DNA from 3 places in the Mesorhizobium sp. B2-8-5 genome. Region 3 is predicted to be linked to each of the others. Evidence: predicted binding sites of a transcription regulator. Region 3 holds the regulator's gene; each other region holds the start of a gene.
The links. Region 3 encodes LexA, which represses DNA repair genes until DNA is damaged. Its sites were predicted from a motif close to TGTTCNNNNTGTGTTCNG; they were not measured.
Positions count from the first base shown of each region.

Region 1 (10,277 bases), 880 kb from region 3:
AGGGACCGGGCTACGCCTCGGTGCTAAAGTTCCGAGGCGCCATCAAATTTGTATTGTCGCCGGCGGGCCGCCTTTCACCACGTCAATGCGGCGCAACGCAAACGGCCGGCTTGCAGCCGTCGGAACCGTGGTCCGAGCCGGCTGCAATCCTGTGGTTCGCCGAGTTAACGCGCGGTGGCCGGCGAAGCCGAGCGGACCGTCTCCGAAGACGAGAAGACGACGAAGCCAAAGACCAGCACCGCAGCGGCGACGATCAGCGAGCCGATCGCCACGACCGGCTCGATCTCCGGATGGCCTGCCGCCAGCATCCAGTAGAGCGCCGGCAGCATGATCACGATGCCGACCGTATAGAGGCCGTAATGGATCATTGCGATGCGGCGCTCGGCCTTGGCCGGGTTGAGCGCATAGTAGCCGCCGAAGATGGCGCTGGTGACCCAGCCAAGAAGGTTGATGTGGGCATGCGCGGGAAACGCACCGTGATCGCCCGAAATCGCCATCTGCAGCCCGGCGGCGATGCCCAGAATAAGAAAGACGATGGCCGTCTTGAAGAAAAGCTCCGATACCCGTGGCATTTTGTTGTCCTCCCAATGCCTCTGTAAACCCGACTCCGCGAAGTCTACATCCTGCAAGCCATATTAGCCATGGCGTACCTAAGTCAGTGGGGCTTCGGGCGAAAGCCGCGAGATTGTCGACGGCTTTGCAAAAAAATGGCCCGCCTCTTTCGAGGCGAGCCAAAAAGGAGCCGGGCTTGAGGTCGGCCCCATCCAGGTTGCCACCTGAATTTCAGACGGCGCTAACGTAACAGAACCCGGAATTTATTCCACCGCTATAGCGGACTGACACGGTAGGGTTTTCCGACCTTGAACAGCGCAAGCCCTTGCCGATCGGCCATCGGAACCAAGGCACTACCAGACAGGACGTCGCCCCCTTTTCAGCCGGCGGGTGAAAGCATGGGCTTCAGCGTCCCATCCTTCTGCTAGAACCGATGGTGCAGCACGGCAAGGCGATGCGCCTTGCACGTCCGCAGCATTTGAGCAATGCTTCGCGACGGGGGTGGTTTCCGTAATTTCGGAAGCACGATTACATGTTCATTGACTACTACGAACTTCTGGAAATAAGCCCGAACGCCAATTCTGAGACCATCGAGCGGATTTTCCGCTACTTTGCCATGCGCTATCACCCCGACAATCGGGAAACAGGCAACGAAGCGCGCTTCAGCGAGATCGTGGAAGCCCACAATACGCTGCGGGACCCAGTCAAACGGGCTCAGTACGACATCCTTTACCGGGAGCATCTTGGCCTTCGTCACGAACTCACGGAAGGAGCCCGCGACGGCGGCGGCATGGAGAGGGATACCGTCATCCAGGCCAATCTGCTGTCGCTCCTCTATGTGAGGCGCCGGCGGGACGTCAACAATCCGGGCATCGGTGACGACGAGCTCGAGCGCCTGTCGGGCTGCCCTCGCGAGCACCTGGAATTCCATCTGTGGTACCTCAAGGCGAAGGGCTTCATCGGCAGGACCGAGAACGGGACGTTCGCGATCACCGTGGAAGGCATCGATCACGCCGGGACCAAACAGGGCCGGGATCGCCCCGACGCCACCCGCCTGCTCGATCACGCGAGTTAGGCCGACCATCAAAAGCCCGCCGACTGGCGCCTGAACCAGTGGCGGGGCTCGATGAAGGAACAGCTACATCCCTATCCCTGAGGAATCGACTGTCGTCTTCTCAACTCCCCATATCTGGGCTCGGTTCGCCGGGGGCGGCGGAGTCTAAGCCATGCACCATGACGGGCAAGACGAGGAGTGCAGGGTTACATTGGCGTTGTATTTCGCCGAATACAAGGTGACCGAGGTCTGACGTGCCGACGCATTGGACCGGTGCCGACCCGTCGGGGTGATTACGAGGACGCCTCGCCAACAGCTTGTTTGAAGCAATACCCGCGTGGCTGGCGTTCGAACATCAAAAGTTGTTGCTGGCCTGTCGTGCCAACGATAAGTGTATCGTAACACGATATTTTGCGCCGAACATCCTCACCGCCAGGCCGGCGCCATGCTTTTCATCGCCCAGGAAAGCAAGCATTCGTGAAATCAGGTGGCAACCTGTAGCGGGAGCCGACACCAACAGTGCGGCTCCCGCTTTGGCTCGTCTCGATCGAGGCGAGCCATTTTCTTTCTGAAATCGCGAGTGCACGGCCGGCGACATACCGACAAAAAAGCCGCCGGGCGGGCCCGGCGGCTTTTCGTTCATCCTCTGGTCGGTTCGCCCGGCCTTACGGTGTTGTCGCCGTGGCGGCGGCTTGCGCGTCGATCTTGCCCGCCAGCGTGTCCTTGGCCCAGGCGGTGACGTCGGCGTCGACCGGCTTGTTGGCCATCTCGGCAAGGGCCGCGTCCAAGGACGCGTCAGTGGGGGGCGGCGCGTTGTCAACCGCGGCCTGGGCATCGGTGACCGCCTGATTGTCGGCGGTGATTGCCGTGTTCTGGGCGTCAATCTGCCCCTGAACCTCGGCAACCTGCGCATCGAGAGCGGCCTGCTGCTCGGGCGTGAAGCCGGTCGTGTCGGTCGCGTTGAGATCGGCGAGTTGCTGAGTGAGGTCGGCGAGTTTGCTCTGGTCGGTGGTCAATTGGGCGTTCGCGGCGTCGAGCTTGGCCTGCGCGTTCTTGGCCGCCGCGGCCTGAGTCACGTAAGCTTGGACGCCGGCGAATTTCTTGCTCTTGGAATGCTCGTAGGCGCTCAGATTGCGCTTCAGCGAGTTCAACCGGCCGAGCTTGGCATGAAGGTTCTTCTCCTTCGACGTGGCGGCCGTGGTCGTGTTGTCGGTCGAGCTGTCGTCGGACGCGCTGTCGTTCGAGGCGCTGTCGGTGCCCTTGTTGTGCCCCGGAGCCGAAGCCGACTTGCCGTGCGAGGCGCCGCTGTTGCCGTTGCCATTACCACCGGCATTGCCGCCGCCGTTTCCATTGCCATTGCCGCCGCCATTACCGCCGCCATGGCCGTTGCCGCCGCCATTGCCGCCAGCGTCGGCAAGCGCGGGGGCCGCGGCAAGCGCCAGAATGGCAAGAGATGCCAGAAGTGTCTTTCGCAATGTCATTTTGCTTCTCCGCAGATGAATCGTCGTCATGGCCCAACCGCTAGGCAGCCTCTTATGAGAATTTCCTAACGGCGTCGGATAAACTTTAAGCAATTGCGGTCGCGAAATGAGAGCATGGCCGACGCGGCCCGGCGATCTCCGCCAGATAGCGTGTTAACGCATTGAAATTTAATGAAAATACAAAGGGCCGAGCGCGCTTGGGCCGTTTGGAACAATGAGGGCCCTTGTCTCGCCAGACCATGGTCCCAAGGACATTCCCGCCCGGGCGAAACCGTGCAAACCCGGAACGTCCGCCCGGCGCGACGCGCCTAAAGCGAAGGATCCGAGGCTTGCGTGTCGCCTGCATCCTGATCCGTGGGTACCGCGGCGCCCGGCTCCTGGTGTTCACCTGAACCGGTCGGGGAAAGGACCGTCAGATCCATCCGAGCTATGCGGGACGCGGCTTTTCCTTGCGCATTCGGCTCGCTGTCATCCGTCTCGCAAACCGAGGCCTTTGCAAGGTGGCCAACGCTTTCGCCACTCTTGCCCGGGAAGGCTTCCGACGACGCAGGAGGTTTGCTCGGATGATGCACCAAGCCGGTGCGTGCTGGCTTCCAACAACAGAGGTCATGGCTGCGCTTCCGATATGGATGACAGGCAAATTCCTAGTTTAGCACTCCGGGCTGGCGCGAAACTTACACGATTTAGAGATCGCTAATGTTCCAGCTTGATATTGGGCGGCGATCGACCTTCTAGCCGCCGACCAGCGGCACGGTCACCGAGGTGGTATAGCTGATCGGATAATCGCTGAAATAAGGAAAGCTGATGACGAAGGCGTAGCTGGCGTTGACGTGCGCCATGCGGAAGCCGCCGCTCGCCGGGTCGGTGGTGATGGTGACGTTCACGTTCTGCAGGCCCAGCGCCTGCAGTTTCTGCGTCGCGACCGCCTGGATGTCGGCCTGCGTCAGCGTGTTGTTGAGCTGCAGGGAGCGCGCGGAGGCTTCAAGCGCATAGCGCACGCTGGAGATGTTGTTCATCGACCAGCCAAAGGCGAAGATGCCGAACAGCAGCATGATGAGGAAGGGCGCAACCAGCGCGAACTCGAGACCGGCGCCACCCGAGATGTCGCCGACAAATGCTTGACGTCTTTGCTTAGCGGACACGGACCACCTGCAGATGACCGATCGACGTGTCGCGCGGGAAGACGCCGAAGATGAAAGGCGGCTTCCAGGTGCCCGACGCCTGGATCTGGACGAAGACCGAGGGCACTTTCGGCCCGCTGCAGATGGTGGTCGAGGTGACCACGGTCGTTCCGCATTTGTAGGCACGGCTCACCGCGATCGCCGCATCGTCCGGTTTGTGTTCCCAGCTCGCCAGCGCCGCGGCCTGGGTGGCGCTGTCGTCGGTGCCGCCTGCCATGACAAGGTTGGCGGCCGTCTTCACCCCTGCCCGCATCGCCAGCGAGCTGGTGACGTAGGACCAGCCGTCCAAGACGCCCAGAAGAGCGGCGCACAGCACCGGCATCACCAGCGCGAGCTCCACCGCGGCGATGCCGGCGCGGTCCCTGCCGAAGCGGATTGCCCGTAGCCGCATGGCCGCTACTCGACCACCGCAACCGACTGGGTGGCCGGGATGTCCTTCATCCCGAGGCTCGAGCAGTCCTGGTTGATGGTCGAGTTGCCCGACCACTGAATGGTGTCGGCAACAACCTGGGTGCAGCCGTTCTTACCCGAGAAATTGCCAAGGTAATTGACCTGCTGCCTGGGAAAATAGATTGCGCCGGTCAAAAGCGAAGTCGCGTTGCCGTTGAAAGTGCTTTGCGCCGCCGTCCCTGTCCGGTCGCCGTAGAACAGCACGCCGGAATAGGTGCCCGTGGTCGGGGCGGCCAGCGTCACGGTGGCGTTGCCGTTCATGCTGACGGTGTTGCTGCCGGCCATGAAGATCGTGACGTCGCTGCCTTGGATGACGGCACCCGCATTGATCTTCAAGTCGCCCTGGACGACGTAGACACCGGGGGAAAGCGTGATATTGCCGTTGAGGTTCATGCCGCTGCAGTAGGTCCCGGGCTGGATCGTTTGCGTCGTCTTGTTGCCGTTGATCTTCTGGCATGGGTTTGAGGTCGCGGGAGCCGGCAAGCTGGCGAACGGGTCGGCCGCTGGCAGGGCTTGGGTGATCGGAGACTTGCAAACCATCGTTGGCGGATTGTTCAGCACCATGCCGCCGACGGTGATCAGACAGTCGGTCTGGACAGCCGCCGAGCCCTGGATCTTGATTGCGTCGGAGGCGTTCGAATTCGCCATGTCAACGCAGCCGATTTTCTTCGCGTTGGTGTTGCCGGAGAAGAGCAACGCCTGCGAAGCCGTGAGACTGAGAGCTATGTCGCAAGCTTTGGAGGCATCGGTGATCAGTGCCACCGCCCTCGCCTGCTCCGGCACCTTGGTCTGCGTGAAGATGGAGGTGAACATGCGGTCGAGGTTCTGGTTGAGGATCACCTCGACCGCCTTCTTGGCCGTGTTCGGCCCGGACGCCGGCGGGGTGTTGACGACGATGGTGCCGCCGCCCAGCCCGTTCGAGGCGGCCGATGTCGTGGCGGCGGCGGTGATGGTGGCGGTGTCGGACCCCGCGATCTTTTCCAACGCGCCGGCATAGGCGGCCGCGTCGGCGATCGCCTGCAGCTTCAGGCTCGAATAGTACCAATAGGAGGTCTCGACGCCGAGCCCGGCGCCGCCGATGACGACCGGCAGGGTCAGCGCGAAGATGGTCGCGACATTGCCGCCCTTGCCTTCGCAAAAGCGTCGAGAGACCAGTCCAGAAAAAAGATTTCTGATGAACCGACCTGAAAAGGCCATGGCCGAGCGCACCCAAGCTATCCCAGCCGTTACGTCATCATTATCATATGAACGAATGCCTAATTATTTCGCTCGACTTGCGCTGTTAGGACTGCATCCGGCTGCCACCCCGCCTTGCGCCGCGCACACTAAGACTTAAGGCCCAGAAACGCTCAGACTTAAGATGTAACCATTAGTAAAACCATATATTTTAGCACTTTCTGCATTTTATCTTTTTTGGAAATCGCCCGTAGAGACAGCGTGCCTATCACTTTCGCATATACGACGAGGGCGGACTTCCATGTTTGCACGTTTCTGGGCTTCGAGGCGCGGCAACTTCGCGGTCGCGACCGCGGTGGCCATGGTGCCGCTGATGCTTGCCCTGGCAGGGTCCATCAACCTGATCGGCACCAGCGACGACGCCGCGCAGTTGCAGAATTCGCTTGACGCGGCCGACCTTGCAATCGGTACGAAATACCAGGCGCGCATGTCGGCGAGCGACGTGCAGCAACTCGGCCAGACCTTCTTCGCGGCCAATATGAGCACCGCCGACGCGCAGGAATATACGGGCAGCGTCGCCGCCTTCCAGGCCGGGGCCAGCGGCGATCCGAGCGCCTACTTCATTTCGGTTTCGTCGAGCATCAGCCGACCGGCCTTCGTCCCCGGCATGCCGGCCTGGCCGGCGACGCGCTCCGCCTCGGTCAAGATCAAGCCCGGCGCGCAGGCCTGCGTGCTCGCGCTCGATCAGAATGCCGACGGTGCGGTCAGCCTGCAGGGCTCCACCAATGTGGCGATGAGCGGTTGCGTGATCGCGGCCAATTCGGACGCCGCCGACGCCGTCAGCCGGGGTGGCTCGGCGATCGTCAGCGCTGGCTGCGTCTCGACAGTCGGCGGCACGCAAGGGTTGACGCCGCCCAGCGCCACCCTTTCCTGCGGCGCGCCGCAGGAAAACCAGTATGCCTCGTTCGATCCGCTGGCCGACGTCGTTCCGCCTCCCTACACGCTCTGCCTGCCCGTGCCGAACGGCAAGACAATAACGCTTTCGCCGGGTACCTACTGCGACAAGACGCTGTCGGGAAATATTACCCTCAATCCGGGCACCTACATCATGCGCAACGTCACCATAAAGCCAGGCGGCAACGGCAGCCTGAGCGGCCAGGGCGTGACGATCTTCCTGATGGAGAACTCGCAGTTCATCATCAACGCCAACGAGCAGGTGAACCTGTCGCCGCCGGCCAGCGGCCCCTACGCCGGCATCACAATCTACCAGGCGCGCGGCAACACCCAGGCGCTGACGCTGAACGGCGGATCCGGCTCGGTGGTGAGCGGTTTCATCTACGCCCCGGACGCTGCCATCACCTATGCCGGAAATTCGGACATGAACGCCGAGGGCAGTTGCCTGCGGCTGGTCGGCGACACTGTCGCAATGACGGGGAGTTCCGCCGTTAAATCGGATTGCACGGCCGAGCTTGGGAACCGCGCTATGTATGCGGGACGGATGATCACCCTGGCGAAATGAACGCCAATCTCGTCATCCCTTTGAACGCAATTCCGGACGGAAAACCGCTCGCGCCTTTCTTGGAATTGCTTCTAGGGAAGATCACAACTCGCCTATGATATCCGCGCCCGCCTGCTCGTCGAAGAGCACCGCGCAGCCCCGCTCGAGCGCGACCTGCGTCAAGGCGTTGGCCGCATCCGCATCCGACGAGACGAAATCGCCGGTCAGGACGCGAAATTCCTCGACGGCCTTCGACATCGGCACCAGGCGCCCGGCAGACAGGTCGCTCGCACATGCGTCGATGACGCACAAAAGATCGATGAGTTCGAAATTATGCATGGCGGCCTCCGCCTGCGCCATCCCTTCGCTCAATCAACGGTACGAGGCGCGGACTGGTTCCCTCGCCTGCGTTCGGCGGATGGCCTGACTGGCGCAAGCTTGAGATCGAAGCGAGCAGGCAGGCATGGCTCGGCACAGGCCTTGCGCACCGATCTGGTGGCCATCGTGTCGATCGGAAGAAGGACCACCATCTGGGCATGGCGTTGTGGCCAGAGCGGCCTGCCGAAGAGGAGGAAGACGCCGCCGATCAATCCCGCCAAAAGCAGCGCGGCAAACAGGTTCGCGATCACGTTGCCGGGTTGCACGGCCAGCACTCCAAGAGAGTTTCCAGGGCGAAAGGAATGCCCGCCATATCGCAGGAATGGCGGGCACCCATCGTCAACCGCCGATGAAGGGACTTTGTCCGGCGGCTTGCTAGCCAATGAAATGGGGCCGTTGTTGTTTCCCGGAAATCGGCGCCTCGGGCCTCTGCGTTCGATGGATGAGACTTCGGTCTGAGCATGGCCCCGGACCGTCGCCCGAGGGCTTGGCATATCCGTCTTCCACGACGACGCGCCAAGCGCCCGGCCGAGCTCGCGGTCGCTCCGATTACATTAGCAATAACTCATAGTAAGGCTTATAAATAACGTCGCGGTCGCCGACGATCGCAACGTCAGGCGCCGCTTCACGCATGGAGGGATACCATGGCCGAAGCTGCAATGCAGGTTACAAAACTCGAATCCAAATCGCACAACACTCCCGACGAGGTCCGCGCGCCCGCCAAGACGCGCGTCGAAATCGTCCGGCTGCCGGGTTATTCCCTGGCGCGAATGAACATGCAGCCGGGCTGGAAATGGTCCGAATGCGTGAAGCCGGTGGTCAAGACCGACAGCTGCCAGGTCTCGCATGTCGGCTACGTCGTGTCCGGATCGATCACCGTGCGCATGACCGACGGCACGCAAAAGACCTTCGAGGCCGGCACGTCCTATACCATCCCGCCGGGCCATGACGCCTGGGTGGAAGGCAATCAGCCCTTCCAGTGCATCGAGGTGCTGAGCGCCGAGCAATACGCCAAACCAGCATAGGCCGGATCCAGCCGATGGGCGGCTACGAAGCTGCACCAGCCAAGCTGCGGGATCAAGGCGACGTCACCTTGATCCCTTCGCAGGTGCGATCGCTGCCTCGTTCGAATGAATGAGGCAGGCTCATTCATTTGTATGAAGACACAGAAAGCAGGCTCATAGGGGCCTTGACACTAGACTGCTTTTGTTCTCTTTATGTTCCCTAAATCAGCCTTTTCCAACAGAGAAATCTAATACTGCACCGCGGCAAAGCGGGCGCTGCAGACGGGAGCGCAGGATGCTCGCTAAGGACGCCGCTGCCGCCACCATCCTGCATGCCGATCTCGATGCCTTCTACGCCTCCGTCGAGCAGTTGCTCGATCCGTCATTGCGCGGCAAGCCGATCGCCGTCGGCGGCGGCGTGGTGCTGGCGGCTTCCTATGAGGCCAAGGTCTTCGGCGTGCGCGGCGGCATGTCCGGCCGCAAGGCGCGCGAGCTCTGCCCGCGGCTCATTTTCGTCGGCGGCCATTTTTCCGAGTACCAGCGTCTCGGCGATGCGGCGATCAAGGTGCTCGACGATTTCACGCCGGTGGTCGAACGCATCTCGATCGACGAGGCCTTTGCCGATGTCGCCGGCTGCACGCATCTGTTTGGCCCTCCGCAAGAGATCGCGCGAAAAATCCGCGCGCGGGTGAAGACCGAGCTCGGCCTGCCGATCTCGATCGGCGTGGCGCGGACAAAACATCTCGCCAAGATCGCCTCGCAGGTCGCCAAGCCAGACGGATTGGTGGTGGTCGAGCCCGGCACCGAGCTCGCCTTCCTGCACGATTTGCCCGTCACGCTGATGTGGGGCGTCGGCCCCGCGACCAAGGCCAGGCTCGCGGAAATCGGCGTCGAGACGATCGGGCAATTGGCGCGCACGCATAGCGGGGCGCTGGAGCGGCTGATCGGCCATGCCGCCGGCCAGAAGCTTGCCGCGCTTGCCTGGAACCGCGACCCGCGCAAGCTCGAGACGCATCGGCGCGCGCATTCGGCCGGCGCGCAATCGGCGCTGGGCAGGAAGCCGGCGCTGGCGCGCGCCTTCGTGCCGACGCTGCTGCATCTGGCCGACCGCGTAGCCAGCCGCTTGCGCGCCAAGGACCGGCCGGGGCGCACGGTCACGGTGCGCGTGCGCTTCGCCGACATGCGCGCGGTGAGCCGCTCGATTACGCTCGAACAGCCGATCCAGGCGACCGCGATGCTGGCCGAGATCGCCGAGGAGCTGGTGCGCGGTGTGCTGGTCGCCCATCCGGGCGAGCGCGACATCTCGCTGCTCGCCATCTCGGTCTCGCATCTGGAGGAGCATGCCGAGCTGCAGCTCGAATTGCCGCTCGGCCTGGCGGACGAGAAGCTCAGGCCCGGCAGCCGAAAAGGTCTCGCGCGCTTCGGCGCAGACCGCGCCATCGACAAGATCCGGCAGCGCTTCGGCAAGGAGGCCGTCGGCTACGGCACGGTGGCGCTGGAAGG
Region 1 covers NZ_CP083951.1:5,050,989-5,061,265, forward strand. Annotated here, with positions in the region: gene FJ430_RS24910 (hypothetical protein) at 165-572, opposite strand; gene FJ430_RS24915 (DnaJ domain-containing protein) at 1,085-1,627, shown strand; gene FJ430_RS24920 (hypothetical protein) at 2,272-3,087, opposite strand; gene FJ430_RS24925 (TadE/TadG family type IV pilus assembly protein) at 3,819-4,229, opposite strand; gene FJ430_RS24930 (TadE/TadG family type IV pilus assembly protein) at 4,219-4,659, opposite strand; gene FJ430_RS24935 (TadE/TadG family type IV pilus assembly protein) at 4,665-5,915, opposite strand; gene FJ430_RS24940 (TadE/TadG family type IV pilus assembly protein) at 6,196-7,413, shown strand; gene FJ430_RS24945 (hypothetical protein) at 7,495-7,731, opposite strand; gene FJ430_RS24950 (hypothetical protein) at 7,761-8,045, opposite strand; gene FJ430_RS24955 (cupin domain-containing protein) at 8,415-8,795, shown strand; gene dinB (DNA polymerase IV) at 9,070-10,277, shown strand, end outside.
Region 1: dinB (DNA polymerase IV) is a predicted target of LexA. The motif match lies at 8,978-8,995, and genes of this name have one in related genera.

Region 2 (10,277 bases), 3.0 Mb from region 3:
TCTTCCTGGCGCGCGAGAGCAAGGGCCTGCTGCTCGGTGAACCTGCCTCGTCCGAAGTGCAGAAGAAGGTGCTGGCGATCGTCCAGGAGGATCCGGCGGTCCAGCGGGCGAACGGAATCCTGAGCGTCCATATCGGGCCGGAGGAAATCGTCGCGGGTTTGAGCATCGAATTCGAGGATCATCTCACCGCGCCCGAGATCGAGGCCTGCGTCGAGCGCCTGGAGGCAACGCTGAAGCAGGAAATGCCGCAGATATCCAGGCTCTTCGTCAAGCCGCAAACGACTGGCACATGGGAGCAGCGGCGCGAGGCCATCGCCGAGGCTTCGGACGAGAGTTAGGCTTGAGGCGGCGAAGTTTTTCTAGGGAGAAAAGGCAATGAAAATCGACGGCGGATGCCACTGCGGCGCGATCGCCTATGAGGCGGAAGTCGATCCGCAAAAGACCTCGATCTGCCACTGCACCGACTGCCAGCAGCTGACCGGCACGGCCTTTCGGGTGACCGTTCCGGCGCCGGAAAGCGACTACCGGATCACCAGGGGCGCGCCGAAGATCTACATCAAGGTCGTGGCAAGCGGCGCCAGGCGCGCCCAGGCTTTTTGTGCCGACTGCGGCTCGCATCTTTATGCAACGTCGGTCGGCGATGGTCCGAAGGTTTATGGGATCAGGGTCGGGACCGCGCGGCAGCGTCAGGACTTGGTTCCCAGACAGCAGAAATGGCACCGGTCGGCCCTGCGCTGGCTTCCGGAATTCGAGGGCATGGCGACGACGGAAGAGCAATAGCGCTATCGGATCGGCCAGCTGGCGCGAGCCTTGGCGATTGGCCGAATCTTCCGCGACTACTCGTCGCCTTCGACGACGCGCAGCCTGAGCTGACCCGTCTTTGAATCGGCCACGCGCGCCCCGGCCTCGACCTTGGCCGGCCCGTTGCGCGGCGGCTCGGCCTCGCCCTCGGCAAACTCCAGCGCCTCGATCTTCTGGCCGCGCTTGGTCACTTTCGACGTCGAGACCAGGATGTCGTCGATGTCCTTGGTCGCCTGGCCGAAATGCGTCTGCAGCCGGCGCACCCGCTCGTCGACCCGCGCCACGTCCTCCATCAGCCGGATGACCTCGCCCTGGATCAGATGCGCCTGCTCGCGCATGCGGGCGTCCTTCAGGATCGACTGGATGACCTGGATCGACAGCATCAGCAGCGAGGGCGAGACGATGACGACGCGGGCGCGGTGCGCCTTCTGCACCACCGCCTCGAAGTTCTCATGGATTTCGGCGAACACCGATTCCGACGGCACGAACATGAAGGCGGTGTCCTGCGTCTCGCCCTGGATCAGGTATTTTTCGGCGATATCGCGGATATGTATCTCGATGTCGCGCCGAAAAGCCTGCGCCGCCGCCTTCTGCATGTCGGCGCCCTCGGCGGCCCGGATGGCGTTCCAGGCTTCGAGCGGGAACTTGGCGTCGACGGCCAGCATCGGCGCGCCGTTCGGCATCCGCACCAGGCAGTCGGGCCGGCTGCCATTGCTCAGACTGGCCTGGAATTCGTAGGCGCCGTGCGGCAGGCCGTCGGCGACGATCGCCTCCATCCGCGACTGGCCGAAGGCGCCGCGCGTCTGCTTGTTGGAGAGGATTGCCTGCAACTGCACGACCTGGCCGGCCAAGGACTGGATGTTGCCCTGCGCGGTGTCGATCACCGCCAGCCGTTCCTGCAGCTTGGCCAGGCTCTCATGCGTCGACTTGGTCTGCTCGGCCATGGTCTGGCCGAGACGCCCGGTCATGGCGTCGAGCCGTTGTCCGAGCGACTGGGTGAGCTCGGCCTGCCTCGCCCCAAAAACTTCGGCGATCGCGCCCATGCGCCCCTGCATCTCGGCCTGCGCCTGCATAATGTCGGCCATTCTCGCCTCGGCATCGCGGGCATGGTCGGCGGCTTCGGCGGCCGCCACCGCGCGCGCCCCGGCCGCGCGCCACAAGGCGACCACGAGCGCCACGAACAGCGCAAGCAGGAGGATTGCGCCGAAAGCCAGCGCCTGGCCAAGCGTGATGGTCGTGGCGCCAAGCCGCGCGATGGGCTCGGAAAGCATGGAGGTCATGTCGTTCATTTGGCCAGCATAACCGATTCGGCCGCCTGGCACAGATCAAAACGTGAACAAGCCAAAGATGCCCCGGTTGACGCTTTTCAAGCGAGGTCTTAGGTGAGACGCCATGTCGATCAAGCCTCTCATCATCCTTCCCGATCCCGTCCTGCGCCAGGTTTCCGAGCCGGTCGAGCGCGTCGATGCCGATTTGCGCAAGCTCGCCGACGACATGCTTGACACCATGTATGACGCGCCGGGCATCGGCCTTGCGGCGATCCAGGTCGGCGAGCCGCGGCGGCTGCTGGTCATCGACCTCGCCAAGGAAGGCGAGCCGCCGGAGCCGCATGTCTTCATCAATCCGGAAGTGCTCGAAAGTTCCGACCAGCGTTCCGTCTATGAGGAAGGCTGCCTGTCGATCCCGGACTATTATGCCGAGGTCGAGCGCCCGGCTTCGGTGCGGGTGAAGTATCTCGACCGCGACGGCAAGCTGCAGGAGATGCAGGCGGAAGGCCTGATGGCCACCTGCCTGCAGCACGAGATCGACCATCTCAACGGCGTGCTGTTCATCGACCACATCTCGAAGCTGAAGCGCGACATGGTGGTGAGGAAGTTCAAGAAGCTCGCCAGGGACAAGGTGCCGGGCAAGATGGTAGGGTAGGGGCGGTCTGGACCGCGCGAGCACCTGGAGCTGCCACGAGACAGGATCGCAGGACGTCATGCCGCTTCGCGTCATCTTCATGGGCACGCCGGATTTTTCCGTGCCGACCTTGCGCGCCATCGCCGAGGCCGGCCACGAGATCGCGGCCGTCTACACCCAGCCGCCGCGCGCCGCCGGCCGGCGCGGGCTGGAGCTGACGCCCTCGCCGGTGCAGCGCGAGGCGGAGCGGCTGGCGCTCGACGTTCGGACGCCGACGTCGCTGAAAAGCGAGGCCGAGCAGCAGGCTTTCGCAGCCTTGCAGGCCGATGTCGCCGTGGTCGTCGCCTACGGGCTGCTGCTGCCAAAGGCCGTTCTGGACGCGCCGAGGCTGGGCTGTCTGAACGGCCACGCCTCGCTTTTGCCACGCTGGCGTGGTGCTGCTCCCATCCAGCGCGCGATCATGGCCGGCGATGCGGAGACCGGCATGATGATCATGCGCATGGAAGAAGGTTTGGACACCGGGCCGGTGGCAATGGTTGAAAAAGTCGCCATCGCACCCGATATGACGGCCGGCGAATTGCACGACCTGCTGATGGTTCAGGGCGCTTCGCTGATGGTTGAGGCGCTCGCCCAGTTGGGGATAAATTGTCTGACATTTGCCCAACAGGCGACGGCAGGGGTGACCTACGCCCGAAAGATCGATAAATCGGAGACACGCGTAGACTGGACGCGGCCTTCTGGCGAAGTCCACAATCACATTCGCGGCCTCTCGCCCTTTCCGGGCGCGTGGTGCGAGGTCGAAATTGGCGGCCGCACGGAGCGGCTGAAACTGCTTCGCTCGACGCTCTCGGATGGCGTCGGCGAGTCGGGAGGAATTCTCGATGACCGGCTGACGGTCGCCTGCGGGTCGGGCGCGGTCAGGCTGGTCGAAGTTCAACGGGCGGGCGGAAGGCCTGCCGCCGCGCAGGAGTTTTTGCGCGGAGCCAAGATCGAAAAAGGAATGAAACTCACATGAGCATGATGTCGATACGCGCGGCGACGCCGCGGGATCGCGAGGCGATCCGCCTCGTCGAAGAGCATGCCTTTGGCCAGCAGGCGGAAGCCGGCCTGGTCGACGCGATTGTCACCGGCGGCGATGCCGTCGTCGAACTGGTTGCCGAGGAAGACGGCCAGGTCGTCGGCCATATTCTTTTCTCGCGGCTTTTCGTGCAGAACGGCGCCAAGCAGTTCGCCGCTGTCGCGCTGGCGCCGCTGGCGGTCGAGCCCTCCTTCCACGGCACCGGCATCGGCGGCGCGCTGATCCGCGAGGCGCATGTGCGGCTCAAGGAAGCCGGCGAGACGCTGGCCGTGGTTCTGGGCGATCCGGTCTATTACGGCCGCTTCGGCTACACCCACGCCCGCGCCGGAAAGTTCGAAAGCGAGTACCAGGGCGAGGCGCTGCAGGCGCTGGCCTGGGGCGACTCGCCCGAGACCGGCAAGCTGGTCTACGCTTCAGCCTTCACCGCTTTAGCCGCCTAGGTTAAGGCGAAAGCACAGCTGGCATGCCGCGTTTTCGGCTCGATATCGAATATGACGGCAGCCAGTTCGCCGGCTGGCAGCATCAGGCCGACCAGCCCTCGGTGCAGCAGGCGATCGAGCAGGCGATCGAAAAGTTCTGCGGCGAGGCCGTGAGAATACGTGCCGCCGGCCGCACCGATGCCGGCGTGCACGCCACTGCCCAGGTGGCGCATGTCGACCTGGCCAAAGCGTGGTCGGGCGACAAGGTGCGCGATGCGGTGAACGCCCATCTGCAGGCGGCCGGCGCGCGCGTCGCCGTCCTGAAAGCGGCCGTGGTCGCCGACGGCTTCGACGCGCGCTTTTCCGCCACCGGCCGCCACTATCTCTATCGCATCCTCAATCGCCGGGCGCCGGCGGCGCTGGAAAAGGGCAAGATCTGGTGGGTGCCGAAGAGCCTCGACGCCGAGGCCATGCATGAGGCTGCCAAGGTGCTCCTCGGCCGGCACGATTTCACCACCTTCCGCTCCACCCAGTGCCAGGCCGAAAGCGCGGTTCGCACGCTTGACCGCCTCGACGTCAGCCGCGATGGCCACTTCATCGAGGTGCGCAGTTCGGCCCGCTCTTTTCTGCACAACCAGGTTCGCTCGATGGTCGGCTCGCTGAAGCGCGTCGGCGACGGCTCCTGGGGCGCCGCCGATCTCAAGGCGGCGCTCGAAGCGCGCGACCGCGCCGCCTGCGGCCAGGTTGCGCCGCCGGATGGACTGTTTCTCGTCGGGGTGGATTATCCGGAGGACGCCTGAGGGCGGCGCTTCACGGCTTCTTCTGCGAGTGGGTCTCGTGGTGCTTGCGCGCCCGTTCGGCCATTTCCGCAGGCGAAATGACTTTGCCAGGGTTTGCAAAGATCAGCCCGTCGTGCCGTCCGGTATGTCGATGCCGAGCAGTGCCTGCAAGCCAAACAGGACGAGCAGCGAGGCAATGAACATGCCGACGAACACGGTGGTGCCCACGGCGGCGCCCCTGCCGATCGATGCATTGGTCATGCGCCATGTCAGCACCATCGAGAGCGCGAACAGGAACAGCGACACGAGGCTGTTCACGTCGCTGGTCGAAGGCAGGAAGAGCCTGAGCAGCGCCGAGGGCAGCATCAGCCAGGCGATGATCGCCGACGTCCAGTTGGAAGCGACGACATAGTGGACGAAGCGGCCGCCGATGCCGGCGCGCGGCGCGACCAGCGCGAGCGCCACCAGCGGCAGCACCCAGGAGCCGATATCGACGGTCGCCAGCCGTATCAGCATGCCGAGGCGTCCGGCGAAGGCGTCCGGATCGCCGATCTCATTGGCTATCCCGACCCAGCCGACGATCAGCGCCGGCGCCGCCACGACAATGGCGAAGAAGGAATTCCAGAAACCGTCGGCCGAAAGGTCGAGCAGGCGCAAGCCGTCGGCCTTGCCGAACATCAGCCGCCAGGCGCCGGCCAGCGAAGCATAGGTTTCGTCCGCCGAAAGCATGGTCACGAAAGGCCTTGTCCGAACCAGTCTTCGATGAAGCGTTCGTAGATTTGCGTCAGCGTCTCGAGGTCGGCAAGCGCGACGCGCTCGTCCACCATATGCATGGTCTTGCCGACCAGGCCGAACTCGACCACCGGGCAAAAATCCTTGATGAAGCGCGCGTCCGACGTACCGCCGGAGGTGGAGAGCGCCGGCGTCTTGCCGACCACCGCCTTGACCGAGCTGCCCAGCGTATCGATCAGCTTTTCGTCACGCGTGAGGAAGACATGGCTCGGCCGATCGCGCCAGACGAGCTCGTACTCGACCGGCGCCTTCTTGCCCGGCCGGTATTTCTTGCGCCCGGCGGCCTGGTCGAGCCGGTTGTGGATATCGGCCTGGAGGGTCTCCGCATCCCAGGTGTCGTTGAAGCGGATGTTGAAAATGGCCGTCGCCTTGGCCGGGATGACGTTGGTCGCCGGATTGCCGACATCGATCGACGTCACTTCGAGGTTGGTCGGCTGGAAATCCTTGGTTCCCTTGTCGAACACCGGATGGAGCAGCGCGTCGACCAGGCTGATGAGCCCGCGCACCGGGTTGTCGGCAAGCTGCGGATAGGCGGCATGGCCCTGGCGTCCATTGACGGTCACGCTGCCCGACAGCGAACCGCGCCGGCCGATCTTGATCATGTCGCCGAGCGCATCCGGATTGGTCGGTTCGCCGACGATCGAGGCATCCCATTTCTCGCCCTTGGCCGCCGCCCAGTCGAGCAGCTTCGTCGTGCCGTTGATGGCCGGTCCTTCCTCGTCGCCGGTGATCAGCAGCGACACCGAGCCCTTTGGCCCGCCATTCTTCGCGACATGGCGCGCCACCGCGGCAATGAAGCAGGCAATGCCGCCCTTCATGTCGACGGCGCCGCGGCCATACATCTCGCCATTGGCGATTTCGGCGGCGAAGGGCGGATGCGTCCAGGCCGCCTCGTCGCCCACCGGAACGACATCGGTATGGCCGGCAAACATCAGATGCGGGCCGTTGCCCGAGCGCCGCGCATAGAGGTTTTCGATGTCCGGCGTGCCGTCTTCCGAGAAGACCGGTCGCTCGACCGAGAAGCCGAGCGGCTTCAGCATACCCTCCAGCGCGGCAAGCGCCCCGCCTTCGGCGGGCGTCACGGAAGGGCAACGGATCAGGGCGGCAAGATTCGCGGCGGGATCGGTCGGCAATGTCATGGGCAAAGCGATAGTCGAAAGCGTTTGTCGTGTCACGATGGCAGATCATCGCCGGTCATGCCGCCGACAATATGGTTTTCATGGCGTATAAATGCATGTCGCCCGGAAGTGTGGGCAGCGGTTCCGGGAAAACGACATGCATAATAGCAAGTTGCGGGCCAAGCCAGGACGAATGCATGGCCAGTGAAACAAGCACCATCGCGATAGCCGGCGCCGGCAGCATTGGCTGCTATGTCGGCGGCTGCCTGGCGCTCGCCGGACGCAAGGTCGTCTTCCTCGGCCGCGGCCGCGTCGTCGAGGCCATGCGCGAAAGCGGGCTGCGCGTCAGCGATCTTGACGGCCGCGACCGCCGCGTCGAAGCGCGAGCGATTTCGGCCACGGACGATCCGGCGGAAGCACTCCCCGATGCGGACGTCATCCTGGTGACGGTGAAGAGCGGCGCAACCGCGGAGATGGCCGGGCTGATCGCCGCCCACGGGCGCCCGGATGCCGTAGTGGTCAGCCTGCAGAACGGCGTCGACAATGCGGACAGGTTGCGCGCCGCGCTCCCTGGACGGCGGGTGCTGACCGGCATGGTCATGTTCAACGTCGTCCAGTCGCCCGACGGCGAGGCGCCGTTGCGTGCGCATCGCGCTAGCCAGGGCAAGGTGATGATCGACGATGGCGTCGATGGCCTTGCCGGTCTGCTCGACGTCGACGGGCTTGCCGTCGAAGCGCGCGCCGACATGAAGGCGGTGCAGTGGAGCAAATTGCTGATGAACCTCAACAATGCCCTGGTGGCGCTCTCCGACCTGCCGCTGGCGAGGCAACTGGCCGACCGAAGCTGGCGCGTCGTCCTCGCCGCCGAGATCGACGAGGCGCTCGCCGCGATGAGGGCGGCGGGCATAGCGCCGGCGCGCATCACCGGCCTGCCGCCGGCGCTGCTGCCGAAAGTGCTGCGGTTGCCCGACTGGCTGTTCGGGCTTCTGGCGCGCCGCATGCTGGCGATCGACCCTCGGGCGCGCTCGTCGATGTGGGACGACCTCAAACGCGGCCGCCCGACCGAGATCGACGAGTTGCAGGGCGCGGTCATTCGCCTAGCCAGGCGAACGGGCGCCCCGACGCCGGTCAACGAACGCGTCACCGCGCTGGTGCGTCAGGCGGAAGCGGTAAAGCGCGGTCCGCCTGGTCTTAGGCCGGAAATGGTAAGCGGCGGTCCTCGATCAGCGTGATCTTCTGCCAGATCTTGCGCGACAGGTTGGAGGACAGGTTCTCGATGTCGTTGACCGCGTTGACGACGACATCGTCGTTGACCGACTGCGCGAACAGCGCCGCGATCTTGCCGGTGATCGACAGCATCTCCGAGCAATAGTCGAGATAGCGCGCCAGGTCGGCGGGGTTGGTGATGCGAGCGGGCGAGTGCGAGGTCGGCTTGAAGTCGGCCGACAGCGTCGCCGGATCCTTGGTCAACTGGTGCATGTCGATGACATGGATCAGCGAGCGCAGCCCGTGCAGCTGCCGGAACACTTTCTTGCGCTTGATCCGCTCCTCGGCGCGGATCAGCGCCAGCAGGCCGAGCACCGCCAGGATCACGGTGTTGATCGTCGCCTCGATGCCCTGCATCGACTGCACGGCATCGTCGGCGCCCGAAATGCGGTCGAGCGGCAGGATGGTGCCGACGAACAGGAACATCGCCACGCCGGCAATGAAGGCCGCGACGATGACACCGCGCAGCCACCAGATCGGCGCTTCCAGCTGCTTGGCGGCCTTGGCGAGGTCCCGCGACAGCGACACCAGTTCGGCGGCGACGGCGCGCAGGCCCCTTTCCGGGAACCGCTCGGCGACACGCTCCTCCAGCCTTTGGGCGGTCTCGATGATCCGCGTCGGATCGAGCGTGCGGTAGCGCATGGCGACTTCAGCTATCGCCCGGCGCGTTGGTGCGCCTGCCGTAGCGGTTCGGTCCGGGATCGCTGCGGAAACAGGCGAGGATGATGAGCAGGATGGGACCGATGATCAGCGAGATCAGCGCAAAATAGGTCGGCTTGCCGAAATCATGGAAGCGCTTCGCCGTCACCGCGAACGTGGCCCAGGCCGAGATGAGCAGCACGCCCCAGCATATCATGGCCCAGTTCTGGCTGGCGCTCGTGTTCAGCTCCACCCGCGCGAACTGGTAGAACGGGAAAAACTGGACAAGCACCAGCAAAATCCCGGCCAGCGCATAGGCGACCGGGCTCAGCCGTCCCGAAAGGCTGAAGAACAGCCAGAGGAATTGCGATCTTTCAGACACTAGCGTCCGCTCTGTGGTGGAGGATCAATCGCGCAGCAATTCGTTGATCGAGGTCTTGGAACGGGTCTTGGCGTCGACGCGCTTGACGATGACGGCGCAGTAGAGACTGGGACCTGGCTCGCCATTGGGCAGCGGCTTGCCCGGCAGCGATCCGGCGACCACCACCGAATTCGGCGGCACTTCGCCGTAAAAGACCTCGCCGGTGGCGCGGTCGACGATCTTGGTCGACTGGCCGATGAACACGCCCATGCCGAGCACCGAGCCTTCGCGCACGATGCAGCCCTCGACCACTTCGGAGCGCGCGCCGATGAAGCAATTGTCCTCGATGATGGTCGGGCCGGCCTGCATCGGCTCCAGCACGCCGCCGATGCCGACGCCGCCGGAAAGATGCACGTTCTTGCCGATCTGGGCGCAGGAGCCGACCGAGGCCCAGGTGTCGACCATGGTGCCCGAATCGACATAGGCGCCGACATTGACGAAGGACGGCATCAGCACGGCGCCCGGCGCGACATAGGCCGAGCGGCGCACGACCGAGGACGGCACGGCGCGGAAGCCGGCCTTCTCGAAGTCGACTTCGCTCCAGCCGTCGAACTTGGATGGCACCTTGTCCCACCACACCGCCTGGCCGGGACCGCCCTTGATGATCTCCATCGGGTTCAGCCGGAAGGAGAGCAGCACTGCCTTCTTCAGCCATTGGTTGACGTGCCACTTGCCGTCGTCCCGCCGCTCGGCGACGCGGGCGACGCCGCGGTCGAGCAGGTCGAGCGCCGCCTGGATGGCGTCGCGCGTCTCGCCGCGCGTCGCGGTCGAAATCGTGTCGCGCTCCTCGAAGGCCTTTTCGATGGTCTTTTCGAGGCTCGCCAGATCGGGCTTCGACATGATTTCGCTCCATTACCAAGCTGTTAAGGGGCTGCGCCTTAACCTGTTTAAAAGTCGCGCGGACCCTATGTTAAGGCTCAATGGGGGTCAATCGCGCCTGCGTCACGGGACGGCGCAAGTAAGGGAATTGGACGGGTGGATTCGATGACTCCCATGGAAAAGGCGGGATGGACGCCGCTGCCGCATTCGGACGAGGATCTGGAACGCTCAAAAGGCGTGCCG
Region 2 covers NZ_CP083951.1:740,446-750,722, reverse strand. Annotated here, with positions in the region: gene FJ430_RS03535 (cation diffusion facilitator family transporter) at 1-338, shown strand, start outside; gene FJ430_RS03530 (GFA family protein) at 376-780, shown strand; gene FJ430_RS03525 (DNA recombination protein RmuC) at 837-2,090, opposite strand; gene def (peptide deformylase) at 2,194-2,724, shown strand; gene fmt (methionyl-tRNA formyltransferase) at 2,783-3,718, shown strand; gene FJ430_RS03510 (GNAT family N-acetyltransferase) at 3,715-4,221, shown strand; gene truA (tRNA pseudouridine(38-40) synthase TruA) at 4,245-5,000, shown strand; gene FJ430_RS03500 (transporter) at 5,103-5,708, opposite strand; gene dapE (succinyl-diaminopimelate desuccinylase) at 5,711-6,910, opposite strand; gene FJ430_RS03490 (2-dehydropantoate 2-reductase) at 7,087-8,121, shown strand; gene FJ430_RS03485 (hypothetical protein) at 8,081-8,797, opposite strand; gene FJ430_RS03480 (DUF805 domain-containing protein) at 8,805-9,176, opposite strand; gene dapD (2,3,4,5-tetrahydropyridine-2,6-dicarboxylate N-succinyltransferase) at 9,201-10,055, opposite strand; gene FJ430_RS03470 (LOG family protein) at 10,200-10,277, shown strand, end outside.
Region 2: FJ430_RS03525 (DNA recombination protein RmuC) is a predicted target of LexA. The motif match lies at 2,123-2,140, and genes of this name have one in related genera.

Region 3 (10,277 bases):
GAAAAACGCCTCAAGGCAGGCACCACGCTCGACGTCATCGCCGGCGAGCTCAAGCTCGACAAGCAGACCAAGCGCGGTCTGAAGCGCGAAGCCGACGATGCCGATTTCGGCAAGGAAGGCGCTGCGGCCATGTTCGGCGTCGGCGAAGGCGGTACCGGTTTGATCGCCTCGCCCACCGGCGACGGCCAGATCCTGTTCAAGGTCGCCGAGGTCTTCGAGCCGGCAGGCGCCGATGGCAGCGCGGTGCCGGACGACGCGCAGAAATCCTTCGGCGCCGGCATGTCCGACGATCTGCTCGACCAGTTGGTGGCGCAGTTGCAGTCGCAATATGACGTTCGCATCGATCCGAACGCCGTTTCGCAAGCACAAACACGATGAGCGCTCTGAAGACACACATAGCCAAGGTCGCCACGGGCACCGCGCTTTCCTTCGAGGAAGCGCGCGAGGCGTTCGACATCATCATGTCGGGCGACGCGACGCCCGGCCAGATCGGCGGCTTCCTGATGGCGCTGCGCGTGCGCGGCGAGACGGTAGGCGAGATTTCCGGCGCGGTCGCCACGATGCGCGCAAAGATGCTGCGCGTCGAGGCGCCGCAAGGCGCCATCGACATCGTCGGCACTGGCGGCGACAATTCGCATTCGGTCAACATCTCGACCGCTTCGGCCTTCGTCATTGCAGCCGCCGGGGTGCCGGTCGCCAAGCATGGCAATCGCGGGCTGTCCTCGCTGACCGGCTCCGCCGACGTGCTGACGGCGCTGGGCGTCAGAATAGACATCCCGCCGGAGATGATCGGCCGCTGCATCCATGAGACCGGCGTCGGCTTCATGTTCGCGCCGGCGCATCATCCGGCGATGAAGCATGTCGGGCCGACCCGCGTCGAGCTCGGCACGCGCACCATCTTCAACCTGCTCGGGCCTTTGTCGAATCCCGCCGACGTCAGCCGCCAGATGGTCGGCGTCTTCCTGCCGGAGTGGATCATGCCGGTGGCCGAGACATTGAAAGCGCTGGGCGCCGACCATGCCTGGGTCGTCCATGGCGACGGCTATGACGAGATCACCACGACGGGTGAAACCCAGGTGGCGGAGCTTGTCGGCGGCGAGATCCGCAGCTTCACCCTGACGCCGGAAGCCGTCGGGCTGAAGCGGCACACCAAGGAAGAGCTGCGCGGCGGCGACGCCGCCTACAACGCCAAGGAACTGCGCGATATGCTGGGCGGCGCCGCCGGCGCCTATCGCGATACGGTGCTGATGAATGCCGGCGCCGGGCTGGTCGTGGCCGGCAGGGCGACGACGCTTGCCGACGGCATCGCGGCGGCGGCGCAAGCGATCGACAGCGGACGCGCGCTTGGCGTGCTGGACAAGCTCGTCGAGATTTCGAACGGATAAGGCCTTGTCGGACATCCTGCGCAAGATCGAAGCCTACAAGCGCGACGAGATCGCGGCAGCCAAGCTCGCCATGCCGCTCGCCGAGATCAAGGCGAAGGCCAGGGACGCCGAGCCGCCGCGCGGCTTCCTTGCTGCGCTCGAGGCCAAGCGCCGGGGCGGCGGCTTCGCGTTGATTGCCGAAATCAAGAAGGCCAGCCCCTCCAAGGGGCTGATCCGCGCCGATTTCGACCCGCCAGCCTTGGCCAAGGCCTATCAGAAAGGTGGCGCGACCTGCCTTTCGGTGCTGACCGACGCGCCATCCTTCCAGGGCGCGCCGGAATTTCTCACCAAAGCGCGTAAGGCGGTGTCCCTGCCCGCATTGCGTAAGGATTTCCTATTCGACCCTTACCAGGTCCACGAAGCACGAGCCTGGGGCGCAGACGCCATCCTGATCATCATGGCAAGCGTGGACGATGCTCTGGCGAGCGAATTGGAAGCTATCGCCTTCGAACTCGGGATGGACGCGCTGATCGAGGTGCATGACGAGGCCGAAACGGAGCGCGCGCTAAAATTGTCGTCGCGACTGATCGGTATCAACAACCGCAATCTGCGGACCTTCGAGACCAGCCTTGAGACTTCCGAGCGGCTGGCGAAAATGGTGCCGGGCGGCTACTTGCTGGTCAGCGAGAGCGGCATCTTCACCCACGACGACTGCCTCAGGATGCAGAAGACCGGCATCAGCACCTTCCTGGTCGGCGAGAGCCTGATGCGGCAGGCGAACGTGGCCGCGGCGACCGAGCTTCTGCTGACAGGCAAGGCAGCGGCCGAGGCCATCTGAGATGGCCCTCACCCATCTTGGCGCCAAGGGCGAAGCCAATATGGTCGATGTCGGCGGCAAGGCCGAGACGACCCGCACGGCGATCGCCGAAGGTTTCGTCTCGATGCGGCCGGAAACGCTGGAGATGATTCTCGCCGGCGATGCCAAGAAAGGCGATGTGCTGGGCACAGCCCGTATCGCCGGTATCATGGCCGCAAAGAAAACGCATGAGCTGATCCCGCTCTGCCATCCGCTGCTTCTGACAAAAATTGCCGTCGAGATCGAGCCGGACCGCACGCTGCCTGGCCTCAGAGTCACCGCGCTTGCCCGCGTCACCGGCAAGACCGGCGTGGAGATGGAGGCGCTGACTGCGGCGTCGGTCGCCTGCCTCACCATCTACGACATGGCCAAGGCGGTGGACCGCGGCATGATGGTTTCCGGCATCCGGCTGGTCGAGAAGACAGGCGGCAAGTCCGGCGACTACAAGGTGGATGCCTGATGGCCTTGGTTCCGGTCGCCGAAGCGCTCGAACGCCTGCTCGACGGCGCCGCGCCATTACCCGGCGAAAGCATTCCGCTCGCCGAAGCGGCTGGACGGGTCCTGGCGGAGCCGGTCGTGGCGCTACGCACGCAGCCGCCGTTCAACGCCTCGGCCATGGACGGCTATGCTGCAAGATCCGCCGATGTCGCTTCAGCGCCGGCTGAACTCGAGGTCATAGGCATGGCGCCCGCCGGGCGCGGTTTCTCCGGGACCGTCGGCAAAGGCCAGGCCGTGCGCATCTTTACCGGTGCGCCGCTGCCTGAAGGCGCCGACACCATCGTCATCCAGGAAAACGTCCGCGACCTTGGCAACCGCCAGATCGAAGTGACGGAGCCGACCGCCGAAGGACGCAATGTCCGTCGCCGCGGGCTCGACTTCGGCCAAGGCGACCTGCTGCTCGAAAAAGGCCGCGCGCTCGACGCGGCGGCCCTTTCGCTGGCGGCGTCGGCCAACCACCCCGCCTTGAACGTCGTGCGGCGGCCGCTGGTTGCGATCATCGCCACCGGCGACGAATTGCTGCCGCCAGGCAGCGCGCTCGGCCCCGACCAGATCATTTCGTCCAACGCCTATGGCGTCGTTGCCGCCGCCCAGTCGGTCGGCGCGCGCGCGCTCGATCTCGGCATCGCCGCCGACCGCCAGGAGGCGATCGCCGCGCTGGTCAGGAAAGCGGTCGAGGCGAACGCCGATGTCATCGTCACGCTCGGCGGCGCCTCGGTCGGCGACCACGACCTGATCCATGACGTGCTGACCGGCGAAGGCATGAAGCTCGACTTCTGGAAGATCGCCATGCGCCCCGGCAAACCGCTGATGTTTGGCCGGCTTGGCAATGTCCGTTGCATCGGCCTGCCCGGCAATCCGGTGGCAAGCATCGTCTGCTCGCAACTCTTCTTGAAGCCGCTGCTTGCCAGGCTCGGCGGCCGCGATCACCGGCAGGACGTGCGAACGGCCAAGCTGGGCGCCGCGATGCAGGCCAACGATTTCAGGCAGGACTACGTGCGCGCCATCGTGCGCGAGGACGCCGGCACCCTGGTCGCGACGCCTTTCGGCATCCAGGACTCCTCGATGCTGCGGATGCTCGCCGACGCCAACGGCCTGATCGTGCGCGAGCCCTTTGCGCCGGCGGCGGAAGCCGGCGCTGAATGCAGCGTGCTCATGCTGCGCTGAGCCGGTCTATCCCGCCGTTTTAACGCAATTCTCGACCGAAACCGTTCACACCGCCGAATTGCTCTATTCGGCGATCAGTGCGCGAGTGAGGGGATGATCCGGATCTCCGAGACCATCGACGACATTGAAATGATGCCGGTCCGGCTCGACCACTGAACCGGTGGTGGCGCCGAGCCCGGTCCAGATGTTGGCGAGCAACGCGCTCTGGCGCAGGAATTCCGCACGCTCGCCGCCGCCGACCCAACAGGTGATGCGGGCTCCCTGCCGAGGCCGCAGCAAAGCCGGGCTTTCGCTCAACGCTTCCTTCTCGTCGATGTTCAGGGTCTCGTTCAGTGCGGTGAACATCAGCGGCCGAAGGTCGTGCAGGCCTGAGATCGAAACAACCTGGCGTATGCGCCGCGACACATCGGACGACAGCGGCGAGGCCGCGGTCACCATCCGGCTGACGAGATGTCCGCCGGCCGAGTGCCCGGTCAGCACCAGCGGACCATCGATCATCGCTGCCGCCTTCTCGATCGCTGCCGCAACCTCGTTGACGATGCCGCTGATCCTGGTCTGCGGGCAAAGCGTGTAAGAGGGCATGGCGACGGCAAAACCGTGGCCGACCGCACCTCCAGCCAGATGCGACCAGGAGGTCTTGTCTGATTCCATCCAGTAACCGCCATGGATGAACACGACGAGCCCCTTTGGCGCGGCAGGTGGGAGAAACAGATCGAACCGGTTGCGCGGCGCTTCGCCGTACACGATATCGAACCGCGCCCTGCCTTGCGCCAACAGCTTTTCCCTAAAGGCTTGCGCCGGTTGATCCCAAGCCGCGGGCCAGCGGTCGCCGCCGGCGATGTTCGCGCCGTTGGCATAGGCGTTGTCCCAGTCGGCAATACGGTTTTCGAACACGGCCCCTCCGCGATCAGGTCGATGTTGAGCGGAGTTTAATTGGCATCGCCGCGGTCAGGTAACGGTTGTCTTGACCGCGAAGCGGGCTTCTCGCCAGACGCCGGTCCGCAAGATGTCTTCGAGCACTTCGACGGCATTCCAGACATCCCTGTAGCCGACATAGAGCGGGGTAAAACCGAAGCGCATGGTCGACGGCGCCCGAAAATCACCGATCACGCCGCGTTCGATCAGGGCCCGCATGATCTGGTAGCCATGCTGGTGAATGAAGGAAATCTGGCTGCCGCGTTTGGCGCCGTCGCGGGTGCTTTCCAGCGTAAGATCGTAACCGCCGCACCGTGCTTCGACGAGTTCGATGAACAGATCGGCCAGCGCAATGCTCTTCCTCCGCACCGTCGCCAGGTCAACGCCGTTCCAGATGTCGAGCGCGCCTTTCAGCGTCCGCATCGACAGGACCGGCTGCGTGCCGCACAGAAATCGGCGGATGCCGGTGCCTGGCGCATAGGCTTGCTCGAAGGCGAATGGCCGTGCATGGCTCCACCACCCGCTGAGCGGCTGCCGCACATCGGCAAGATGCCGCTCGGCCGCATAGATAAAGGCAGGAGAACCCGGCCCGCCATTGAGATATTTATAGGTGCAGCCGACGGCGAAATCGGCGCTTGCCCTGTCAAGTTCAACCGGCATGGCGCCCGCGCTGTGGCAGAGATCCCATACGATCAGCGCACCGGCGTCATGCGCCATTCGCGTAAGCGCCGCCATGTCGCGCAACTCGCCGGATTTGTAATTGACGTGGTTGACCAACACCACCGCCACGCGTCCGTCGATCAGTTCCTCGATGGTCGGCGCGTCCACGCCAGCCAGGCGCAGGACAGTGTTCTTTCCGGTCCAGGCCACCCCTTCGGCCATATAGATATCGGTCGGAAAACTGTCGCCCTCGGCAACGATCACGGTTCGGTCCGGCCGCATCGCCATCGCCGCGTGCAGCACTTTGTAGATGTTGATCGACGTGGTGTCGCAGACCACGGTCTGGCCCGGCGCCGCGCCGATCAGGCGCCCGAGCTGGTCGCCCAGCTCGACCGGCATGTCGAACCATCCATCCTTGTTCCAGGCACGAATGAGGTCATGCGCCCACTCCTCGGCAGCTGCCTTGCGCAACTCGTCGAATGCGGCATGCGAGGCCGCTCCCAACGAATTCCCGTCGAGGTAGATCACCCCCTCCGGCAGGACGAAGCGATCGCGCAGGGCGCGCAGCGGATCCGCTGCATCCATCGCCTCGATCTCGGCGAGATCAGGAATTCCCCCCATCATGCTGCCGCCTCCATTTCGGCATGGCGCCTCTCACGGTTGGCCAAGGGCGGTTGTCTCACCACCGTCCGTGCCACGGCAAGAACCTTCTGCGCTATGTTAGCTGGTCCATAGACGGCGAAGACCAAGGATTGCGACCATTGCCGAAGTTGGCATTTTGGGTCCGTTTCGTTCACGGTGAGGCACGTTCGCGCAAGAGCCGAAGCGATCCCGCCCCGCGCCTTTGTGATGGTGTTGGACCGCGCTTCAGCTTAAGGAGGGCTGCATAATCGAGCGGAATCAATGACACCGCCGACCTGACCCGGTCAGGTATCCCTTGGATGCAACATTGTTTCCGAAGCCTCAACAAATTCACTAAACTTTAAACGGTTGCGGAACACAACTGGAACAGATAGTGTTTGTTCTGGGTTTGTTTTTCTGATTCCGGTTTCAGAACCCAAGGGGGCCGCCATGCTGACGCGCAAACAACATGAACTGCTGATGTTCATCCATGAACGCCTCAAGGAGAGCGGGATTCCACCGTCTTTCGACGAGATGAAGGAAGCGCTCGACCTCGCCTCCAAATCGGGCATCCATCGGCTGATCACGGCGCTGGAAGAACGCGGCTTCATTCGCCGGCTGCCGAACCGGGCGCGCGCGCTTGAAGTGCTGCGGCTGCCCGACTCGATCGCGCCTGGCCTGAATGCCGCGAGAAAGTTTTCGCCGAGCGTCATCCAGGGCGGCCAGGGCAATCTTGGCCGCGAGGTCAAGCCGGCGGCGCCCTCGCGCACGCCGACACCCAGCAATGACGACGACGCTGTTTCGGCCGTGTCCATTCCGGTGATGGGCCGCATCGCCGCTGGCGTGCCGATAGACGCCATCCAGCACCAGACGCATTCGATCTCGGTGCCGCCGGACATGATCATGGGCGGCGAGCATTATGCGCTGGAGGTCAAGGGCGACTCGATGATCGAGGCCGGTATCTTCGACGGCGATACGGTCATAATCCGCAACGCCAATACGGCAAGTCCGGGCGAGATCGTGGTGGCGCTGGTCGACGACGAGGAAGCGACCCTGAAGCGGTTTCGTCGCAAGGGTGCCTCGATCGCGCTCGAGGCCGCCAACCCGGCGTACGAGACCCGTATCTTCGGACCGGACCGGGTCAAGGTTCAGGGTAAGCTCGTCGGACTCATCCGCCGTTACTGAGCAGAACCGCGCGGCGGTCTTCGCCGGAACTGTGTGCCATCTATTCTGTAGGCTGCGGCGCGACCGCCGGCTTTTCCGGTCGTTGATAGGGCGGCAGCCCCCTCGCCTCACGCGCGTATTTCCGCTGCTCGTGCCAGGGTCGGTACGGTTCTTCGACCGCGTAGCGAACGGTTGGCCGCGCGGTTGCCGATTGCGGATCAAAGAAGATGGCGGCGCTGCCGTCGCGTGCCAGCTGCCGCTTGGTGACGACGAGTACGCGCGGATCGCGGCATGGATTGTGGGCCGTGGCGTCGTCGATGACGATGAGGTCGGCGAAACCGCAAGCAGGCCGGGCGCTGGCGCGGTTCTCGGCGAGCGCGACGATGGCACCGGAAGGATGCCGGCCGATGCAGAGGTCGCCGATGCAGTAGAAGGGCGAGCCGGGCGGCAGGTCGACGGGATCGGCGATGTCGAGGGCGTCTTTAGCGAACGTCTCCGGCGGTACGATTTCCTCGGCTTTCAGCGCCCGTTTCCAGTTGTCCGTGGTGAAGTCGTTGGAGCGCGTGCGGTTGATGGCAAGCTCGCCGCCGCCGATCGGCATCGCCACCAGATGCGCGTCCTCCGAGACAAGCACATCCGGGGCGCGGACATGCGGAATGGCCAGCAGCGCGGCGAGCGCGAAGGGTACGGCGGCAAGCCTCAGCCAGGTGGTGGCCATCGTCGCGATGACCAGCGCGACCGTCGCCAGCAGCACCGACTGGATCGAGATCAGCCCGACGGCGTCGACTGGTGAGCGCTCGGAGATCCACGCCGAAATGGCGATCATCGCCGTCAGGCCTTTGCCCATGACAAAGAGGAAGGGGCCGTCGAAGCCGAAGGGCATGGCCAGCGCGCTCAACACGGCGAACGGCATGACGATCAGTGAGACGATCGGCATGACCGACAGATTGGCCAGCAGGCTGAGCGGCGATACGCGCTGGAAGTGCCAGATCGCAAACAACAATGTCGCGCTGCCCGCGATGAGCGACGTCACGGCGGCACCACCTACTCCAATCGCCAGTTTTCGCGATAGGAAGCCGAGGAACGAATGCTTTGCCGGCGGCCCGGTCGTTTTGCCGGCGCGATAGTCGGCAAAACCGGCATAGGCGCCGACCAGCGCGGCGGTGGCGGCGAAGGACATCTGGAAGCTCGGGCCGACAACTTCGTGCGGCGAGACAAGGATGACGGCGATGGCCGAGATCGCCAGGTTGCGCATGGTGAGCGCCGCGCGGTCGAAGAGCACGGCGGCGAGCATCACGGCCAGCATGATGAAACTCCGCTCGGCCGCCACCACGATGCCGGAGATCACGAGGTAGGCGGCGATCGAGAGCAGCGCGATTGCAGCGGCATATTTCTTCACCGGCCGGCGCGACGAGAAATCCGGAAACAGCGCGAAGGCGCCGCGCAAAAGGACCATGATCGTGCCGGCGACCAGCGCCATATGCAGGCCGGAGATCGAAATGATGTGGTAGATGCCGGTCCGTCGCATCGACTCGTTGATGGCTTCCGGAATGCCGGCACGAACGCCGACGATCAGCGCCGCCGCGATCTCGCCTTCGGATCCGCCGATGGCGCTCCTGATGTGATCGGCGATCCCTTCGCGCGCGTTTTCCACTGCCGATGCGACGCGCGCGCCAAACGGCGCTTTCGCTGGCGCAATCAGCTTTGGATCACCCAGGAAAAAGCCGCTGCCGCCAATGCCGGCAAAATAGCTGTCGAATGAAAAGTCGTAGCTGTCCGGCCGAACCGGGCCGGTCGGCGGCAACAGCTTGGCATAGCCGGTCAGCATCGACCCGGCTGTCATGTCGGGCGGGATCCTGCGCGCCGAAAGCCTGACGCGGTCCGGCGCGTAGCGCAGCTTCGGACGTTCCGTGGAAATCAAGTCGATGGTCAGCCGGACACGGCCATTGGCCATCGCCTCGGCGGTGACGAGGCGGCCCGTCAGCCGTGTCTGGATTTCCGAACCCAGCATCGGGGTTGCCATCCGCCAGGTCTCGACCTTGGCCGCGAGAAAGCCCAAGGCGCAGAAAAACGCCGCCATGAAGACAAGGTGCGTTCTGTGCCGGGAATGTGAGGCCGCCGCGCAGACCGCCATCAGGGCCACTGCCGCAAGCGGCCTGTAGAGATCCGGCTCAGCGCTCAGCGTGAAGTAATAGATGACGCCGGCGGCCAAAAACACCGGCACCAGCAGGAAGCCGATGCCGCGGTCAAGCTCGGTGGCGGCAGCGGTGCCGATGCTTCGGAGCAATGCGGGAAGCGAGGCGCGGCCAAGCTGTTTGCGGATTCGGCTGAGGCTCGCCGTTGGCGAGACCGGCTGTATTGCACCGTCACCGGGTGGCGTAAGCTCGGTAGGTGCCCGCGGCTCCGGAAGCGAAACCGGCGCTCCCTCTTCGGGCGCGGCATGGGCAAACATCAGGCGTTCGCTGACGCCAGCTGTCGTTCCCCCGCCCTCCTCCGCGCCCCGGCCACGTCCAGCCATCGGGTCTGCCCCTTGCGCCCCAGACCGCCTATGCTACATGAACGCCGGTCGCGTGGAAGTCCGCGCGAAACATGCATCTTTTCAGTGCTTCCTCGAGAGTTCCATGTCCGACAAGGTCGTCACCCGCTTTGCCCCCTCGCCCACAGGCTACCTGCATATTGGCGGGGCGCGTACGGCGCTGTTCAACTGGCTCTATGCCAGGCACACCGGCGGCACGATGCTGCTGCGCATCGAGGATACCGATCGCGAGCGCTCCACCGAAGCTGCCACCGCCGCCATTCTCGACGGGCTGACCTGGCTTGGCCTCTCCTGGGACGGCAAGGCCGTCTCGCAGTTCGAGCGCGCGCCGCGTCATCGCGAGGTGGCCGAGGAGCTCGTGCGCATGGGCAAGGCCTATTACGCCTATGAGACGCCGGCCGAGCTCGAGGCGATGCGCGAGGCGGCCCGCGCCAAGGGTCTGCCGCCGCGCTACAACGGCCAGTGGCGCGACCGCGGCCCCTCCGAGGCGCCGGCA
Region 3 covers NZ_CP083951.1:4,173,993-4,184,269, reverse strand. Annotated here, with positions in the region: gene FJ430_RS20325 (peptidyl-prolyl cis-trans isomerase) at 1-378, shown strand, start outside; gene trpD (anthranilate phosphoribosyltransferase) at 375-1,385, shown strand; gene trpC (indole-3-glycerol phosphate synthase TrpC) at 1,390-2,202, shown strand; gene moaC (cyclic pyranopterin monophosphate synthase MoaC) at 2,204-2,680, shown strand; gene glp (gephyrin-like molybdotransferase Glp) at 2,680-3,885, shown strand; gene FJ430_RS20300 (alpha/beta hydrolase) at 3,949-4,779, opposite strand; gene kynU (kynureninase) at 4,834-6,081, opposite strand; gene lexA (transcriptional repressor LexA) at 6,532-7,266, shown strand; gene FJ430_RS20285 (ComEC/Rec2 family competence protein) at 7,307-9,763, opposite strand; gene gltX (glutamate--tRNA ligase) at 9,867-10,277, shown strand, end outside.